Regions from separate parts of the Mesorhizobium sp. M0618 genome, predicted to be linked through region 1. Evidence: predicted binding sites of a transcription regulator. Region 1 holds the regulator's gene; each other region holds the start of a gene.

What was found. Region 1 encodes PhoB, which activates phosphate uptake and scavenging genes when phosphate is short. Its sites were predicted from a motif close to TGTCATNNANCTGTCAT; they were not measured.
Region 2: a site for PhoB is predicted at 4,371-4,387, ahead of NKJ04_RS09225 (esterase-like activity of phytase family protein). Genes of this name have one in related genera too.
Region 3: a site for PhoB is predicted at 3,630-3,646, ahead of NKJ04_RS32215 (LTA synthase family protein). Genes of this name have one in related genera too.

What each region holds. Positions count from the first base shown of each region.
Region 1 covers NZ_JAMYQH010000022.1:76,609-82,856, reverse strand. Annotated here, with positions in the region: gene NKJ04_RS22440 (type I secretion system permease/ATPase) at 1-783, opposite strand, end outside; gene eglC (endo-1,3-1,4-beta-glycanase EglC) at 858-2,282, opposite strand; gene phoB (phosphate regulon transcriptional regulator PhoB) at 2,746-3,435, opposite strand; gene phoU (phosphate signaling complex protein PhoU) at 3,452-4,159, opposite strand; gene pstB (phosphate ABC transporter ATP-binding protein PstB) at 4,186-5,004, opposite strand; gene pstA (phosphate ABC transporter permease PstA) at 5,022-6,248, opposite strand, start outside.
Region 2 covers NZ_JAMYQH010000006.1:136,576-142,823, reverse strand. Annotated here, with positions in the region: gene NKJ04_RS09235 (MFS transporter) at 1-1,102, shown strand, start outside; gene NKJ04_RS09230 (MATE family efflux transporter) at 1,136-2,608, opposite strand; gene NKJ04_RS09225 (esterase-like activity of phytase family protein) at 2,779-4,263, opposite strand; gene NKJ04_RS09220 (GcvT family protein) at 4,559-6,248, shown strand, end outside.
Region 3 covers NZ_JAMYQH010000051.1:10,459-16,706, reverse strand. Annotated here, with positions in the region: gene fabF (beta-ketoacyl-ACP synthase II) at 1-1,188, opposite strand, end outside; gene NKJ04_RS32230 (acyl carrier protein) at 1,223-1,459, opposite strand; gene fabG (3-oxoacyl-[acyl-carrier-protein] reductase) at 1,671-2,408, opposite strand; gene fabD (ACP S-malonyltransferase) at 2,467-3,408, opposite strand; gene NKJ04_RS32215 (LTA synthase family protein) at 3,661-5,613, shown strand; gene NKJ04_RS32210 (pilus assembly protein TadG-related protein) at 5,622-6,248, opposite strand, start outside.

The DNA.
Region 1 (6,248 bases):
CACCAGGGAAGACGCGAAGATCATGCCGGCCGTCATCTTCCCTTGCAGCACGAGCCATGCTCCGACACCCAGTATTGCTAGCTGAAGCATCATGCGTACGGCTCGCGACGTTCCACTGAAAATCGCGTTGGCCATCGACGAACGGTCATGCAGGACTAGCGCCTCCGCCACGTGCCTTCCCCACACTCGCGCGGCGTTTTGGATCATGCCCATGGCGCGCAGCGTCTCCGCATTCCGGGCAAAGGCCTGCTCCGACAGGCTGGCAACAGCCGAGCGTTCCGCCGACAAGGCATCATTCTTGCCGATGGCAAACTGATTTGCCAGGACCATCGCAAGCAACAGCCCAGATCCCGCCAGCGTAAGCCAGAACAGCAAAGGGTGGATGAGGTACAGCAGGGCGAGGAAGAACGGAGCAAACGGCAGGTCGAACAAGACCGCCGCGCCGCGTGACCTGATGAAGGCGCATACCGAGCCAAGGTCGCGCAGTGGAGACAGGGCTGCTCCCCCGGCGTACTTAGCCTCCAGCGAGACGGCGAATGTCCTCGCGCCCAGTCTGTTGTCGACAATGGCTGCAACGCGCTGCGTGTAAACGGAGCGGACCGCATCGAGGAGACCGAGAAAGGCGAGTGCGAGAACCGCGATAGCAGAGAGGTAAAGAAGCGTCTCGACGCTGGAGGAAGGCAGGACGCGGTCATAGACCTGCAACAGATAAAGGGGGATCACCAATAGCAGGATGTTGATGAGGAACGAAAAAACACCGACATCGGCGATGGCGCGCCTCAAGACTGCCCGCAGATCAGACCGTGCAATCATTCCCGCGCTCCTAACGGCTCATGGCCCCAACATAAGGGCGTCGCTTAGACCGAATGGTCGCCGGCGATGTCCAAGGGGTGGTGCTGCAGGTCGTCCAGCGTATAGGCGCGGATGTAGTCGATCTTCATCTCCGCTGGCGTAGCCAGATGGTCAGGAGGCTGGCCGGCAATGCCGCCCACCGCGAGATTGGCCAGCATATACATGGGATCGTGCATGTCGGCCGGCGTCGCTGCTTGAGCGACCTTTACACCATCGTAGGTCCAGACAAGCTCATCCTTCGTCCAGAGCAGGCCATAGGTGTGGAAACCGTCGGTATCCGCAACGTTCACCGTTGACGAAACCTTCGTGTGCGCTCCCGTCTCATTGGAATGCGCCGTCATGTAGAGCGTGTTCGGGTCCTGGCCGCGCGTTTCGACAACGTCCAGCTCCGGCGGCCACGATCCGTCCTCCGGAAGCAGCCAGAACGCCGGCCAGGCTCCGGCTGTTTCAGGAAGATCCGCCCGCATTTCGAAATAGCCGTAGGTTTGCGAGAAGGTGTCGTGGGTCGTCAGGATCCCCGAGGTGTATTCGTAGTTGTTGATCAGAGGCTTGATGTCCTCCGGCGCCTGCGCGGCGGTGATGGTGAGGACGCCGTTCTCAACGCTGAACGGATGGACCGAACTCGTCGGGCCATAATTGGCGTCGATATACCACTGCAACTCACCATTGCTGCTCAACGTGCTGCCGTTCGGCGCTCCCCACCAGAAATTGGAATTCCAGGTGCCGTCCTGCCCGTCCCGAAGGCTCAGCGTGTTGAAATCGTCGGAGAAGGACAGCGTCATTGCGGACTTGTCTATCGGAAGTTCGAACTGGGTGGGCTGCAGCTTGTCGATGGTCGTATTCTTGAACACCAGGATTTCGTCGGATCCGAGGTTCAGCATCACGTTCGATTCCACTTGGACCATCTGTGAACGGACGGCATCGAACGAAGTGAAATCGTAGCCGTTAAGGCGGAGCGCATCGGTCGCACCGAAATCGAAGATAAGATCGCTTCCATTACCTTTGGAGATGGCGAAAGTATCGGCGCCATCGCCGCCGATCAGGACATCATTTCCCTTGCCGCCATCCAGCGTCTGGTGACCTGACCCGCCCTTGATGATGTTGTCCAACGCATTTCCGAACGCAAATCGGTTGGTGCCGGTAACGACGAGGTTCTCGAAATTGTCAGGGAGCTTGTAGCTCATCCATGTGTCGATCGTGTCGATCCCTGCCCCAGGATCCTCGACCACCTTGTTGTTGGTGGAATAGAGATGATAGTAGTCGTCGCCGGCGCCACCGTGGATCGTGACAGTGACGCCGGTGTCTCCCCAGAAGGAGTCGTTGCCGGAGGTGCCATGCAGTTCCGGTCCAGACCCGGTGGCCGAGAACCAATGAGTGGAAGCGCCGGTGTAGGCAAGAGGGATGCCTTTGGCGTTTAAGACCGTGCTCATCAGAAATCCTTCCTCATGGTGTCCGACCTGGTCAAAGGTCCGGCGACCGCTCCCAAAGCAACGCTGCAAGGAACGAGATCGTTCCACGGAATCGTCATTCGATCCGAGACCGCAATAATCGGAAGGCGGATAATGAATAAGGAGGTGATGGCTCAATGTAAATTGAAGCAATTTAGTAAAATCGTATATTTATGCAGAACACACGTCGTTTAACGAACGTATATCTAAGTTAACTCAAATTTATTCTTGCATGGCTTTCTGGTCGGAGTCTGCGGGCAAGATGGCGACGTACCGCCAAGAGCGGTCATCCTCATCAGGTTTCGAATGACCGCATTTGGGCCAAAGCGTCACGTGCTCGCTCCCCATCGATGAGACGAGTGCAACATTCCACTCTTCGCGGCTGTTGGCGACCACGTGCTAATCGAGTTTTCCCGGTCACGATCTATCGGGACGGAACAGCCACCTAGTCTTCCCTGATCGCGTAACCCGCCCCACGGATGGTGCGGATGACATCAGGCATGCGGCCGTTGTTGACCGCCTTGCGCAGCCGGCCGACGTGCACGTCGACAGTGCGTTCGTCGATGTAAATCGTCTCGCCCCAGACATTGTCGAGCAGCTGGCTGCGCGAGAACACGCGGCCGGGGTGGCGCATCATGAATTCGAGCAGGCGGAATTCGGTCGGCCCGAGCCGGATCTCGCTCTTCTTGCGATAGACCCGGTGCGACTCGCGATCGAGCACGATGTCGCCGACCTTTAGCACGCTGGACAGCACTTCCGGCTTGGCCCGGCGCAGCAGCGCCTTGACCCTGGCCATGAACTCCGGCGTCGAGAACGGCTTGACCAGATAGTCGTCGGCGCCGGTCGACAGGCCGCGCACGCGGTCGCTTTCCTCGCCTCGCGCGGTCAGCATGATGATCGGCAGCCGCTCGGTCTCTGGGCGCATTCGCAGGCGCCGGCAGAGTTCGATGCCGGAAACCGCCGGCACCATCCAGTCGAGCACGAGAAGGTCGGGAACGTTCTCCTGCAGCCGGATTTCGGCCTCGTCGCCGCGCGTCACCACCTCGACCTGGTAACCTTCGGATTCAAGATTGTAGCGGAGCAGCACGCCTAGCGGCTCCTCATCCTCCACCACCATGATGCGTGGTGCGATCATCGGCTGGTCACCCCTGTTATGCCGCTGGCGCGGACATTGCCGTCTCGTCCTGCTTCGGACGATTGGCTGGCAGCTGCGTGCCGGTCAAAACATAGTAGGCATTTTCGGCGATGTTGGTCACGTGGTCGCCGATCCGCTCGAGGTTCTTGGCGCAGAACAACAGGTGCGTGCACGCCGTGATGTTGCGGGGATCTTCCATCATGTAGGTCAGCAGCTCGCGGAACACCGAGGTGTATTTGACGTCGATGCGTTCGTCATTGTTTCTGAGCGTGGCAAGCGCTGCCGGGTCGGCGGCGGCGTACTCGTCGACGACCCCCTGCACCTGGATCAGCACCAGTTGCGCCATCGCGTCGATCGAATGCGAAAGGTCGTGCGGCGTGACACTCAGCCCGACAGTGCCGACGCGCTTGGCGATGTTCTTGGCAAGGTCGCCGATGCGCTCAAGGTCGCCGGCCATGCGGATCGAACCGACCACCGCACGCAGATCGTTGGCCATTGGCTGGCGCTTGGCGATCAGCGTGATGGCGCGATCGTCCAGCTCGCGCTGGCGTGCATCCATGATGGCATCATCGGAAACCACGCGCTGCGCCAGCGCATTGTCCGAATTGAGCAAAGCCCTGGTCGAGCCACTGACCATCGAGCGGGCGAGATCGCCCATGTCGCGGATCAGCTGGCTGATCTGCTCCAGATCCTCATCGAAAGATGCGACGGTATGTTCACCCATGATCTTCGTCCCTCGTATGCCTGAGCTCAGCCGAACCGGCCGGTGATGTAGTCCTGGGTGCGTTTGTCGTCGGGGGTGGTGAACATCTTGTCGGTGGCGCCCTCCTCGACCAGATAGCCTAGATGGAACATCGCGGTGCGCTGCGACACGCGCGCTGCCTGCTGCATCGAATGGGTGACGATGACGATGGTATAGTTCTGACGCAGTTCGTCGATCAGTTCCTCGACGCGAGCGGTGGCGATCGGGTCGAGCGCCGAACACGGTTCGTCCATCAGGATCACCTCGGGTGACACGGCGATGGCGCGTGCAATGCACAGACGCTGCTGCTGGCCACCGGAAAGACCCGTGCCAGGTTCTTGCAAACGGTCCTTGACCTCGTTCCAGATCGCCGCCTTCTTCAGGCTCGACTCTACGATCTGGTCCATGTCGGCCTTGCGCTTGGCCAATCCGTGGATGCGCGGACCATAGGCAACGTTCTCGTAGATCGATTTGGGGAACGGATTGGGTTTCTGGAACACCATGCCGACGCGCGCCCTGAGTTCGACGACATCGATGTTCTTGTCGTAGATGTCTTCTTCGTCGAGCGTTATCTTGCCGGTTACCCGTGCTGAATCGATGGTGTCGTTCATGCGGTTGAGGCAGCGCAGGAAGGTGGACTTGCCGCAGCCGGAGGGGCCGATCAGCGCCGTCACCTGGTTCAGGCGGACGTCGAGATCGACGTCGAACAGCGCCTGCTTCTCGCCATAGAACACGCCGACCTTGTCGCCGCGCATTTTGATTACTTCGTTCGACTTCATCTTGTCGCCCACTGCGTTTTCAAGGGACTGTTCGGTCATGATGTTCATACCAAGATGCCTTTTTTCTACCAGCGCCGCTCGAACCGACGCCGAAGCACGATCGCGGTGATGTTCATGGCCATGAGGAAGACGAGCAGGATGATGATGGCGCCGGACATACGCTCGACGAAGGCGCGTTCGGCCTCGTTCGCCCACATATAGATCTGCACCGGCAGCGCGGTGGCCGGATCGAAAGGCGTCGTCGGTGGATCGGCGACGAAGGCGACCATGCCGATCAGCAGCAGAGGCGCGGTTTCGCCGAGCGCACGCGCCAGACCGATGATGGTGCCGGTGAGGATGCCGGGCGCGGCAAGCGGCAGGATGTGCTGGAACACCATCTGCATCTTGGAGGCGCCAAGACCGAGAGCTGCCGAGCGGATCGACGGCGGCACCGCTGCAAGTGCGGCTCGCGTCGCGATGATGATCGTCGGCAGCGTCATCAGCGTCAGCACCAGGCCGCCGACGAAGGCGGCAGAGCGCGGCATGCCCAGGAAATTGATGAACACCGCGAGGCCGAGCAAGCCGAAGACGATTGACGGCACTGCGGCCAGATTGTTGATGTTGACCTCGATAAGGTCGGTAAAACGGTTCTTCTTGGCGAACTCCTCCAGATAGATGGAGGCGGCGACGCCGATCGGCAGCGCCAGGAGCAACACGATCACCATCATATAGAACGAGCCGATGATCGCCACGCCCATGCCCGAGGTTTCCGGGCGGCTGGAGGCGCCGTAGGTGAACAGGCCGCTGTTGAAGTGCTCGGCCATCGCGCCCTCGGCCTTGAGCTTGTTCATCCAGGTGATCTGCTGGTCCGAGACCTTGCGTCGCGCTTCCTCGACGCTGAGGTCGATCTGACCCTTGAAAGCCGAGTCGAGATTGGCGGCGGCGAGGATGTTGACGTCGCGCGTCGTGCCGATCACGGACGGATCGGCGGCAACGATGTCGCGCAACTGGACGCGGGCGCCTTCCGACAGGAAGCCCTTGAGCTGCTTGATCGCCGGCTTGTCGTCGGGATTGATGCCGAGCTTGGCCACCAGCGCGTTTTCGGCGAGCTTGGGATAATTCGCCTTGATCAGAACGCTCGGATCGGTTGCGCGTTTGCCGGAAGGATCGATCACCTTCTCGTCGAACGAGATCGGCAGTGATACCGTCGTCTGCCAGAAGGCGGTGTAGCCTTTCGAGACGATGGTGATCAGCATGATTGCCAGGAACGCCAGGCCTACGGAAATCGCCACGACGCCATAGATGCGGAATCG
Region 2 (6,248 bases), on a different contig from region 1:
GACGCCGCTCTATATCGTGTACAAGCAGCAATTCGGCTTTTCACAAATCACCCTGACGCTGATCTACGCCGTGTATGTCGTCGGCAATCTGGCGGCATTGGTGATGTTCGGCGGGGTGTCCGATGTCGTCGGGCGCCGGCCCGCGAGCCTGGCGGCGATGCTTGTCGCCATCGTCAGTGCGCTTGTCTTCCTGTTTGCCGGAAACGTCGTCTCGCTCGACGTCGCCCGCATCCTGAGCGGGCTTGGCATCGGCGTCGGCGCGGGGACCGGAACTGCGTGGATTGCCGAGCTTCTTCCCGGCGCGGACAAGTCGCGCGCCAGTGTGATCGCCACCAGCACCAATTTCCTCGGCCTCGGCTTCGGCGCACTGATTTCGGGACTTCTGGCTGAATATGAGCCATGGCCGTTGCGGCTGATCTTCATCGTCTATCTGGCAGCACTTTTGGTGGTAACGATCCTGGTCTGGCGCACTCGCGAAACGGTGGCGAAGCCGGGCGGCCTGCGGCGGCTTTCCTTGCGGCCGCAACTTTCCGTCCCGGAGGAAATCCGTGCGCGCTTCGTCGCGCCGGCGGTGACCGGCTTCGGCGCGATGGCGCTGGTCGGGTTCTACGCCGCGTTGGCGCCGAGCATCCTGGCGCAGCAGCTGCATGTGACCAACCACGCCGTCGCCGGCGCGCTGTTCTTCGAACTGGCGATCGTCACCGCGATCAGCATTGTCGTTCTGATGCACATGAAGAGCAACAAAGCGATGCTGGCTGCGCTGGCATTGATGATGCCAAGCGTCTCGTTGGTGGTGGCGGCGCAGACACTGGCCTCGATGGCACTGATGGTTGCTGCGACGGCCTGTTGCGGCGTTGCGGCGGCGCTTGGTTACCGTGGCGGGCTGCAAGTGGTGAACGAGATCGCGCCGAAGGCTCGTCGCGCCGAAGTGGTGTCCAGCTTCTTCATCTGCTGCTTTGTCGGCAACGCCTTGCCCGTCATCGGCATCGGCATCGTTTCGACCTATGCAAGTCCTATAGCCGCCAGCCTGGCATTCGCCGGCGTGATCGTGGCGTTTGCGTTGGTGGCACTGGCTTTTGAGCTGAAACAACACGGGCGTTGAGCCCTGGAGCTGTCCAGCGGAACCGGGTTGGCTTCAGCCGTTCGGTGTTTCAGGCGAAAGATGCGCGCGTCCGCGCGGCACGCCAAGACCGGTGTCCGGCGGCTCGCCGGCGGCCGGCCTGTTCTCGATCATGTGCGTGGTGCGCCAGCGGCCGAAACGGTAGTAGGCAGCGGCCAGTATAAGCGAGCTGATTGAACCGGCCGGGAAACTCCACCACAGCGCTTCCTCGCCGATCACGCCACGCATGAAATAGGCAAAGCCGGTGCGCACGATCAGCACCGAAATGACCAGGATGATCAGCGGCGGCATCACGGCACCCGTGGCTCTTACGGTGGCAAACAGCACGATGGTTATGCCGAACAGAATGAACGACCACGAGGCGACATTGTTGATGTGGACGGCGATGTCGATCGCCGCGCTGTCGCTGCTCAGGAACAGGCTCAGCACCGAACGGTCGAAAACCGACAGCACGGCAACCAGCGCGCCGGTCAGGACCAGGTTGAAGCCTACACCGGAGGCGGCGATGCGGCCGATCCGGTCCCAGCGCCCGGCGCCGACATTTTGCGCCGCCATCGAGGACACCGCGGCGCCGATGGCGAGCGCCGGCATCTGGATATAGGTCCACAGCTGGGCGGCGATGCCGTAAGCGGCGGCGACCTGCGAGCCGTTGGAGTTGACCATGCCCATCACTGTCAATGCAGCCGCCGAGATGACAATCATCTGCAGACCCATCGGCACGCCCTTGAAGACGACGATGCGAAGCAAGGTGGGATCGGGCCGCAGCAGAGCGAGGTTGGCGCCGGCCAGCCGCAGCGGATGCTTGCGCACATAGAGCACGATCAGGATGGCGATCACGCTTACCGTCTGGCCGATCAGCGTCGACGTGGCGGAGCCTGCGATACCGAGCTCGGGAAACGGCCCGATGCCGGCGATGAGCAATGGGTTGAGCACGATGTCGAGGGCGACGGCCAGCGCCATGAAGAAGAAGGGCGTGCGTGAATCGCCGGCACCGCGCAGCACGGTCATGACGAAGGACAGAAGGTTCATCATCGGCACGGCGACGAAGATGATGCGCAGATAGGAGCGCGCCAGCGGCAAGGCATCGGCCGGTGTGCCGAGCGTGTTGAGAATGGCGTCGACCCAGATCCAGCCGCAGACCGCGAAGACAACCGAGACGAGGAAGAAGAACGTCGCGCTGGTGCCGACGATGCGGCGCGCCTCGGGCAGGTCGCGGGCACCGACCGACTGGGCCACCAGGATGGTGGCCGCCATGCCGATGCCGAACACAGTGCCGAGGATCAGGAACAGGACGAGGTTGGCGTTGGAGGTGGCGGTCAGCGCCGATTCGCCGAGGAAACGGCCGACCCAGACGGCGTTGATCGAACCGTTGAGCGACTGCAGCACGTTGGAGCCGAGCACCGGCAGGGCGAACAGCAGAAGCGTGCGCGGGATCGGGCCGCTGGTCAGGTCGCCGGTGCGCCGGCGCGCGGGCATTTTTTCGTCCATGGCGGGCAGCTCGGCGGATGGTGATTTGGATCCAGTCCACGATGATATCGCAGGCGGGACCGAGATGCACCCTTGCGAACGCGCCGCACGGTTGAAAGGCCGCTGCCCCGTTCATGCCCAGCCGCGAGCCCCAGCGGACGCGCCAAGCGCGCCCGCCCGGGCAGTGGTGGTTACTTCTTGGTCAGACCCGGCAGCGTGACCTGATAGACCAGGAACATGGTGTCGACATTGGCGCCGTCTTCGGCCTTGTAGGGCGCGCCGACCTGAAAACCGTCCTGGGCGAGGAAGTCGTTGTCGTTGGCGACGAACAGGAAGTAGTCGTCGGGCAGCTTCGGATCCAGAACGCTGACCACTGACATCGCCTCCCACTTCTCGGACAGGTTATCCTGGTCGTTGGGCGCGCCATTGTGCAGGCCGAAGCGGCCGAGCTCGGCACTGTCGTTGATGTCGATGAATGGCGTCAGCTTGGCCGGTGTCACCGATGGGTCGACGACGCCCTTGGGGGCGACCGGCTTGTCAGCGGCGTCGAAGGCGCCGCCGGCGATGTCGGTCGCGGCCGAGACGTCGACGACGAAGATCTGGCGCACAAGCGAGGTGTCGCCCTTCAGCCCCTGGCCGTTGCCGCTGTCGCGCGCCAGCATCAGGAAGGTCTGATCCGACAGTGCCACGATCTCGCTCTGCGCGGCGACCTTGGTCTTGCCCTTGGCATCCTTGAACACCGGCAGCGGCACGACATACTCATGCGCCAGCTTGAGATGGCCGAGGTCGGATGCGTCGTAGACCAGGGCGCGGGTGTTCTGGCGCGTGGCGGGCGAATCGCCGCCGTCCTGCCGGGGCGCCGACTGCAGCACGGCGATCAGGAACTTGCCGTCTGGCGTCATTGCCATGCCTTCGAGGCCTTGGTTGTTCTGGCGGCCGGTTTCGGGATCCTTCGGATCGGGCTCGGCGGCACCGGGTCCCGGATTGTCCGAGGCGAAGTTCGGCGTGCCGTGGCGCATCGGCACGAGGGCGGCCGGTGGCTGGGTTGCCGACAGCAGATGCCCGTCGGCGGAAAACCGATAGATGTTCGGGCCGTATTCGTCGGAGATGAACATCGAACCATCGGGCAGCCGCACGATCGCCTCGTTGTCGAGCGCCAGCTTGCCATTGTCGGCTTGCGGCAGGATCGGCATGTCGCCGCTTGCCGCGCGCACGCCGTTGAGCGGATCGAGGCCTGTGGCATCAGCCCCCTTGTCGTCGGTAAGAAGCATGGTGTCGGCGAGCGTTGCCTTGACGCCGGTCTGCCGCTGGCCGGCAGCAGGTGCCGCATCTGGTGCCACCGGGGTAAACTCGATGCCGATGGTGTTGAGGCGCGGCCGGTAGTCGGTGGTACCGACGACATTGTAGCCGCGATCCGGCAGCAGCCAGAGCGAACCTTTGTAGCCAGCGGCCTCATGCGTCCAGCCTGATGTGTCGATCGACATGCCGGAGCCCGAACCAAACGTCTCGCCGAACTTGTCGCGCTGAGCGGCCGGGATGCGACCGACGCCGACCAGCCCTTTGTTGACAAAGCTCGTGCCGCCGACGGTCGCGGTGCTGTCGGCGAGGGCCGGCGTCAAGGCGGTGAACAAGGCCAGCGCGACGCCGAGCGACGCGGTTCGATACAGGTGTTTCATGGATAATCCTCTTTGTGCCGGATGTGCCGCGGGACGAAAAAACTGAAAGAGGCGCGACATCGATGATGCCGCGCAGGCCTCCCCGAAACGCGGTCTACGGCGCGAACATGATGCTTGCGTGACAGCGCGCAGTGCATGCCGGCGGTCTTCTTCACGTGCCGATAGAAACGTGCGCCTGGCGGAAGATCATTCCGTCAGTCTCAGACCGGCAAAAAAAGCCGCGCGCGCTGGTCCTGGACACTTATGTCTAGTGGGTATATAGTCCGGCCTTCGGACCAACCGTGGAGGGGAAGCCTTGAAGTCGCACTACCGCGCAGTCGTCATCGGGGGTGGCGTGGTGGGAGCCTCGGTGCTCTACCATTTGACGCGGTTCGGCTGGAGCGATGTGGCGCTGATCGAGCGCGCCGAACTGACGGCCGGTTCGACGTGGCACGCGGCGGCGGGCTTCCATGCGCTCAACGCGGATCCCAACGTGGCGGCGCTGCAGGACTACACCATCAATCTCTACCGGGAGATCGAGGCCGAATCCGGCTGGGATATCGGCCTGCACATGACGGGCGGCGTCAACATCGCCAGCGATCCCGCGCGCTGGGAGTGGCTGAAATCAGCTTGGGCGGTGTTCCAGTCGGTAGGCATCGAGACCGCGCGCCTCGTCACGCCCGACGAGATCAAGGCGATCTGCCCGATCGTCGACGTCTCCGGCGTGCTTGGCGGTCTGCATGATTCCAACGAAGGCCATCTCGACCCGTACGGTACGACGCACGCCTATGCCGGCGCTGCAAAAAAGCGCGGCGCCGACATCATACTGCGCAACCGGGTGGTCGAGTTGAAGCCGCGCGCCGACGGTCGCTGGGATGTCGTCACGGAGCAGGGCACCATCATCGCCGAGCATGTCGTCAATGCCGGCGGGCTGTGGGCAAAGCAGCTCGGTCGCATGGCCGGCGTCGACCTGCCGGTGACGCCGATGGAGCACCATTATTTCATCACTGAGGACATTCCCGAGATCGCGGCGCTGGACAAGGAAATCGGCATCGCCGTCGATCTCGACGGCTTTTCGTATCTCCGGCAGGAGCGCAAGGGCGTGCTGCTGGGCGTTTACGAGCAGAACCCGAAGCACTGGAAAATGGATGGCGCGCCATGGGACTACGGCATCGAACTGATCCCGGAAGACATCGATCGCATCAGCCCGGAACTCGCCAAGGCGCATGAGCGCTTCCCTTGCTTGGCGACGGCCGGCATCCGCAAATGGGTCAACGGCGCCTTCACCTTCACGCCGGACGGCAATCCGATTGTCGGGCCGGTGCGCGGGCTGAAGAATTACTGGGTCGCCTGCGGCGTCATGGCCGGTTTCAGCCAGGGCGGCGGCGTCGGCAAGTCGCTGGCCGAATGGATGATTTTCGGCGAACCGCAGGCCGACATCTTTGGCATGGACATTGCCCGCTACGGCGCCTTCGCCGCCAACCGGGAATATCTCAAGCAGACGACACGCCAGTTCTATTCGCGCCGCTTCGTCATGACCTTTCCCAATGAGCGGCTGCCCGCCGGCCGGCCGCTGAAACGCCCCGGCGCCTATGACGGCATGACGGCCGCGGGATGCGAATGGACAGCGTCGTGGGGGCTGGAAATCCCGGCCTATTTCGCGCCGATGGGATTTGCCGAGAACACGACGCTGCGGCGCTCCAACGCCTTCGACATCGTCGGCGACGAGGCGCTGCAGGTGCGGCGCGCCGCCGGTCTCGTCGATATCTCGGCCTATTCGCGCTATGCGGTGGCGGGGCCAAGTGCGGAAGCCTGGCTCGACCGGCTGCTCGCCTGCAGGCTGCCGAAGCCGGGGCGGGCCGGCCTGGCGCCGATGCTCGGTCATGACGGACGGCTGAAGGGCGACCTCACCGTCTTCAACTGGGGCGGCGGCAGCTATTGGCTGATGGGCTCCTACTATCTCCGGGAATTCCACATGCGCTGGTTCGAGAGCCATGCGGCTGAAG
Region 3 (6,248 bases), on a different contig from region 1:
GATCTGGCGGGCACGCGGCTTGTTCGGCACCAGATCGATCGCGGTTTCGCGTTCCGGGTTATCGAGGTTGATGGTCGGCGGCGCGACATTGTCTCTGATGGCAAGGATAGAGAAGATCGCTTCGGCGGCACCCGCCGCTCCAAGCAGATGGCCGATCGACGACTTGGTTGACGACATCGAAATCTTCGATGCGGCATTGCCGACAAGCCGCTCGACGGCACCGAGCTCAATCGTGTCGGCCATGGTCGAGGTGCCGTGCGCGTTGATGTAGTCGACATCGGCCGGCGTCAACTTGGCCCGGTTCAGTGCCGCCGTCATGCAACGGAAGGCGCCATCGCCATCCTCGGCGGGCGCGGTGATGTGATGCGCATCGCCAGTGAGACCATAACCCGTCACCTCGGCATAGATCTTGGCGCCGCGCGCCCTGGCATGTTCGAGCTCCTCGAGCACGACAACGCCGGCGCCCTCGCCCATGACGAAGCCGTCGCGGTCGCGATCATAGGGTCGCGACGCCGTTTGCGGCGAATCATTGCGTTCCGTCGACAGCGCCCGGCACGCGGCGAAGCCGGCGATCGACAGCCGCGTCACCGGCGCCTCGGCGCCACCTGCGAGCATCACGTCGGCATCGCCCCACATGATCAACCGGGCGGCATCGCCAATGGCGTGCGCGCCGGTCGAACAGGCCGTGACGACGGCATGGTTCGGGCCTTTCAGCCCGTGCCGGATCGAAACCTGCCCGGAGACGAGATTGATGATCTGGCCCGGGATGAAGAAAGGGCTGATGCGGCGCGGGCCGCGTTCCTTGAGGATCATCGCGTTCTCGGCGATGCCCTCGATACCGCCAATGCCGGAGCCGATCAGGACGCCGGTGGCGCATTGCTCGGCGTGCGTCTTCGGCTCCCAGCCGGAATCCTTCAGCGCTTCGTCGGCGGCGGCAATCCCGTACAGGATGAAGTCGCCGATCTTGCGCAATTCCTTCGGCTCGAGCACGGCCTCGGGATTGAAGGTGGCATTGCTGCCGTCGCCACGCGGAATGACGTGGGCGATCTTGCAGGCAAGATCCTCCACCTCGAACTCGGTGACGCGCTTGGCAGCGCTGCGGCCGGTCAGAAGTTCCTTCCAGCTGTGCTCGAAGCCCATGCCGAATGGAGACAGCAACCCAAGGCCCGTGACGACGACACGCCTCATCGCAGGTCCTCCCCGGTGATGACTGCGGAAAGTATCAGGCCGAAGCCTTGTCGATGTACTTCACCGCATCGCCGACGGTGAGGATGGTCTCGGCTGCGTCGTCGGGAATCTCGACGCCGAATTCTTCTTCGAACGCCATGACGAGTTCGACCGTGTCAAGGCTGTCGGCGCCCAGATCATCGATGAAGCTCGCCTGCTCCGTCACTTTGTCGGCATCGACGCCAAGGTGCTCGATGACGATCTTCTTGACGCGCTCTGCGGTGTCACTCATTTGGGCATCCTCGTCTTTTGTTTGTCTGTCTTCGTTAGCGGGCAGAATGCCGCTAATCAAGCTGAAAGATGGTACTGCCGGAAACGCAACGGCTACGGACCGGTTTTTGCCCGAACCGCCGGGTTGCGGGCCGCATTACACGAAAATCGGCTGAGGTCCAAGCCGAAATGGTCTCTTTTCACAACCCGGCAGCGTTGCTGCCGGACCTCGTTCAAATCATCGCCATGCCGCCATTTACATGCATGGTCTGGCCGGTGACGTAGGCGGCTTCGTTGGAGGCGAGATAGGCGACGGCGGACGCGACTTCAACGCTGGTGCCCATACGGCGCGTCGGGATCGCCGCCATGATCGCCTCTTTCTGCTTGTCGTTGAGCTTGCCGGTCATCGCCGATTCGATGAAGCCCGGGGCGACGCAGTTGACGGTGATGTTGCGGGTGGCGATCTCCTGCGCCAGCGACTTGGAAAAGCCGATCATGCCGGCCTTGGAGGCGCAGTAGTTGGTCTGGCCGGGATTGCCGGTGACGCCAACGACCGAGGTGATGTTGATGATGCGGCCGTGGCGGCGGCGCATCATCGGATGGGTGAGTTCGCGGGTCAGCCTGAACACGGCGGTCAGATTGACTTCGAGCACGGTGTCCCAGTCGGCATCCGACATCCGCACGAACAGCCCGTCCTTGGTGATGCCGGCGTTGTTGACCAGGATGTCGACGCCTTCGAGATCGGCCTCCGCCTTCTGGCCGAGCGCCTTGACCTCGTCGCGGTTCGACAGATTGGCCGGGAACAGCTTGACCCGGTCGCCAAGCTCGGTGGCCAGCGCTTCAAGTTTCTCGACGCGGGTGCCGTGCAGGCCGACGATCGCGCCTTGCGCATGCAGCACCCTGGCGATTGCCTCGCCGATGCCCCCGGATGCACCGGTGACGAGCGCCTTGCGGCCAGTCAATTCGAACATTTTCGTCTCCTGATTGAGAAGAGAGCACCCTTTAACAGGGATGGGATCAAATGGCGCTTTATGCAAGCGCTGCCAGCGCCGTCTCGACCTCAGCCGCGGAGCCGACCGACGCGGTGGCGATGTCGCGATTGATGCGCCGCGCCAATCCTGAAAGCACCTTGCCGGCGCCAATTTCGTAAAGCGTGGTGGCGCCGTTCGCGCCAAACCACTCCACCGTCTCGCGCCAGCGCACGCGGCCGGTCACCTGCTCAACCAGACGCCGCGCGATCTCATCCAGATCGCTCGACGGCGTCACCGACACGTTGGAGACGACTGGGACGACTGGGACGCTCTTTGTCACACTGGCCAGGGCTTCGCGCATGACGTTCGCGGCCGGCGCCATCAGCGCCGAATGGAAGGGCGCGGACACCTGCAGCATCAGAGCGCGCTTGGCGCCCTTTTCCGTGCACAGTTTTGCCGCCAGTTCGACCGCGGCCTTGGCGCCGGAAATGACCAGTTGGCCGCCGCCATTGTCGTTGGCGATCTGGCAGACAGAGCCTTTGGCGGCTTCCGCGCAAGCGGCTTCGACATCGGCCTGTTCCAGTCCGATGATCGCCGCCATCGCGCCCTCGCCGGCCGGCACCGCCGCCTGCATGGCGTTGCCACGTATACGCAGCAGCCGGGCGGCATCGGCAACCGAAACGAAGCCCGCGGCCGCGAGTGCCGAATATTCGCCCAGCGAATGGCCGGCGACATAGGCGACCTTGCCTTGCAGCGAGAAACCACGCGATTCCAGCGCCCGGATCGCGCCCAGCGACACCGCCATCAGCGCCGGTTGCGCGTTGGCGGTCAGCGTCAACGTCTCTTCCGGCCCTTCCCAGATCAGCTTCGACAGGTTTTCGCCGAGCGCGTCATCGACTTCCTGGAAGATCCGGCGCGCCTCCGGAAAGGCGTCGGCGAGATCCTTGCCCATGCCGACAGCCTGGCTGCCTTGTCCAGGAAAGGTGAATGCAACGGCCATGCGAGGCTCCCAAGGGTTGGTTTTGCTTGCCTGGTAGACGAGTTTTTCTTGCGTGTGACGCAAGGCAGGCCGCCAAGTCAAGCCCGGTTCGACCCTGCCCGGCGGCAACTTTGTCCGCCGAGTGCCTGTTCCGAAAGGCTTTTTGGCGATCACTCCTGATGAAAACCGCTCACGATTCGTTTGCTGGCTCTTCTTATTTTGGCCACAGGCGCTAGCTTTGCGTGACAATTCTATGACAATCGAGTGACGTGTTTGTCGCTGGGTGGGGAAGTTAAAGTGGCAAAGAGTTCGAAACGCGCCGGCAAGGCCGCGCCACAGTTCCTGGAAGACGACCCCTCCACCGGCTACCTGCCGGGCAGGAGATGGCCGGTCGTGCGCTATGGGCTGATCAGCCTGGCGATCGCTGCCGTCCTGGTGTTTGCCATCGAACTGATCGTACGCGGCGACTTCGCCGGTACAGTCTCCTTCTTCCTGCAGCCACTCAAGCCGGGCTGGACCACGATTGTCGTGTTTGCGCTGATCCTGATCGGCCTCGATGCGGTGCTCGGCCGCAGCCATCAGAGCCTGATGATCGTTGCGCCGCTGACGCTTTCCCTTGCTTTCGTCGGTCACCAGAAGTCGCACTATCTCGGCGATCCGCTCTATCCGACCGATTTCCTCTATGCCCGCCAGATCTTCGCGCTGCTGCCACTCCTGGTGCGCGACCGGCCGATGACCGCGCTCGCCATGGTCGCCGGCATCGTCGCCGGCCTGTCGCTGCTCGTCTATGGCTGGCGGCTGTGGCGCCGCAAGGTTCCGGCGCTCAGCCGCAAGGGACGCCTTGCCCGGCTGACCCTGGCAGTGCCGCTACTCGCCTTCTTCGTTTCGATCATGGACTACGCCACCTTCTCCTGGACCAGGGACCGGCTGCAGATCATCCCGATCATGTGGGACCAGAAGGAAAACTATGCCTCCAACGGCTTTGCGCTGGCCTTCGCGCTCAATGTGCCGATGGCGCATGTCTCGGCGCCGCCCGGCTATTCCGACAAGGCAATCGCAGCGATCGGCAGGCCTGATGTAACCGCCTCGATGCCGGCCGAGAAGCCCGACATCATCATCGTCATGAGCGAGTCCTTCTGGGATCCGACCAAGCTGCCCGGGGTCACCATCACGCCCGATCCGATCCCCAACGTGCGGGCGCTGCGCTCGGGCTCGATGTTCTCGCCCGAATTCGGCGGCATGACCGCCAACATCGAGTTCGAGGCCCTGACCGGCTTTTCCAACGCGTTCCTGCCGGCCGGCAGCATCCCCTATCAGCAATATGTGCGCACGCCGACGCCTTCGCTCGCAACCTTCCTCAAGAGCCAGGGTTACCGGGCGCGCGCCATCCATCCCGGCACCAACTGGTTCTGGAACCGTGGCGCGGTCTATGCCGATTTCGGCTTCAACGACTTCAAATCGGAAGAGACGCTGCCGCCCATGCAAAAGCGCGGGCCGTTGGCATCAGACGCCGCGATGACCGACGAGATCATCAGCGAGGCCGACGCCAGCGACGAGCCGGTGTTCTTCTTTGCCGTCAGCCTGCAAAACCACGGCCCCTACGAGCCGAACCGCTATTACAATCCGACGCATACGGTGCAGGCGCCGATCAGCCAGTGGGCGCGCGAATCGCTGCTCAGCTACGCCGAGGGTTCAGCCGATGCGGATCGCGGTCTTGAACGCCTCGTCGAATGGGCGAAGAAACGCTCCCGCCCCACCGTGATCGCCTTCTTCGGAGACCATCTGCCGCCGCTGGGGCCGGTCTATGTCGAAACCGGCTTCATGAAGGACAATGTCGCGCCGCGCAAGGAAGCGTCGCCCGAGGCCGCCCTCGAACACCACGAGACGCCGCTGGTCATCTGGTCGAACCGCACCGGGCCGGCTGAAGACGTGGGCGCCGTCAGCCCGGCCTTCCTGCCCTATCATATCCTGAAGACGGCCGGTATCACTCATCCCTACTACACCGGCTTCCTGGGCGAGATGAGCGAACGCTACCGCGTCGTCGACCGCAACCTGTTGCTGACGCCGGCTGGCGAGGCCACGCCCGACTGGGCGCGGCAGAAAGAGATCGACCCGGCGATCCGCGATTTCCGCCTTTTGCAGTACGATATGATGTTCGGCAAACGCAATGCGGCGCCCGACTTCTTCCCCGAAACGGTCGACAAGATTGTCGCCCATACGAGTTGAGACCGCCTTTAGTTCGTCAATTGCAGCTTTGAGAACTTGTTGGCAATCTGCTGGAAGACGTCCGGCAATTTGGTCGGATCGTTGACTGCATAATAGCCGCTCGGATCAGAGGCGCAGGCGCTGTAAAGCGCACGGTTGGCTGCGGTGTCGGACTGCAGCACCATGGTGTAGATCTGCACGCCCTGGTCCTTCAATTGGGTGCAGACGCTTTTGGTCCAGCCATCGACGTTGCGTGCCGCCGTCGTCTGGTTATCCGATCCGAAACGACCGCCGGCCAGATAGCCATATGATGTGTAGTCAGACTTCGTCGGCTGTTGGCTGGCGCCATAGACGACGTTCTCACCGTCGGTGAGCAACAGCACGATCTTGCTGATGCCGGGCGTCTTCCACGGCGCTCCATCGGTGTAGGGCGCGGCGGGCGACAGCACCCGCATACCCCATGACAGGCCCTCGGAGACATTGGTGCCCGAACCGTTCCACTCGGTCATCTGACTGGCTGCCTTGCGCAGCTTGTCGAAATCGTCGGTCAGGGCGACCACCGGGGTCGGACACGCACGGTTCGGGCCGATAGTGATGGGAGAGCCGGTCTCGGTGATGAGTTCCTTGGCGGGCGCAACATATTTGGCGATCTTTTC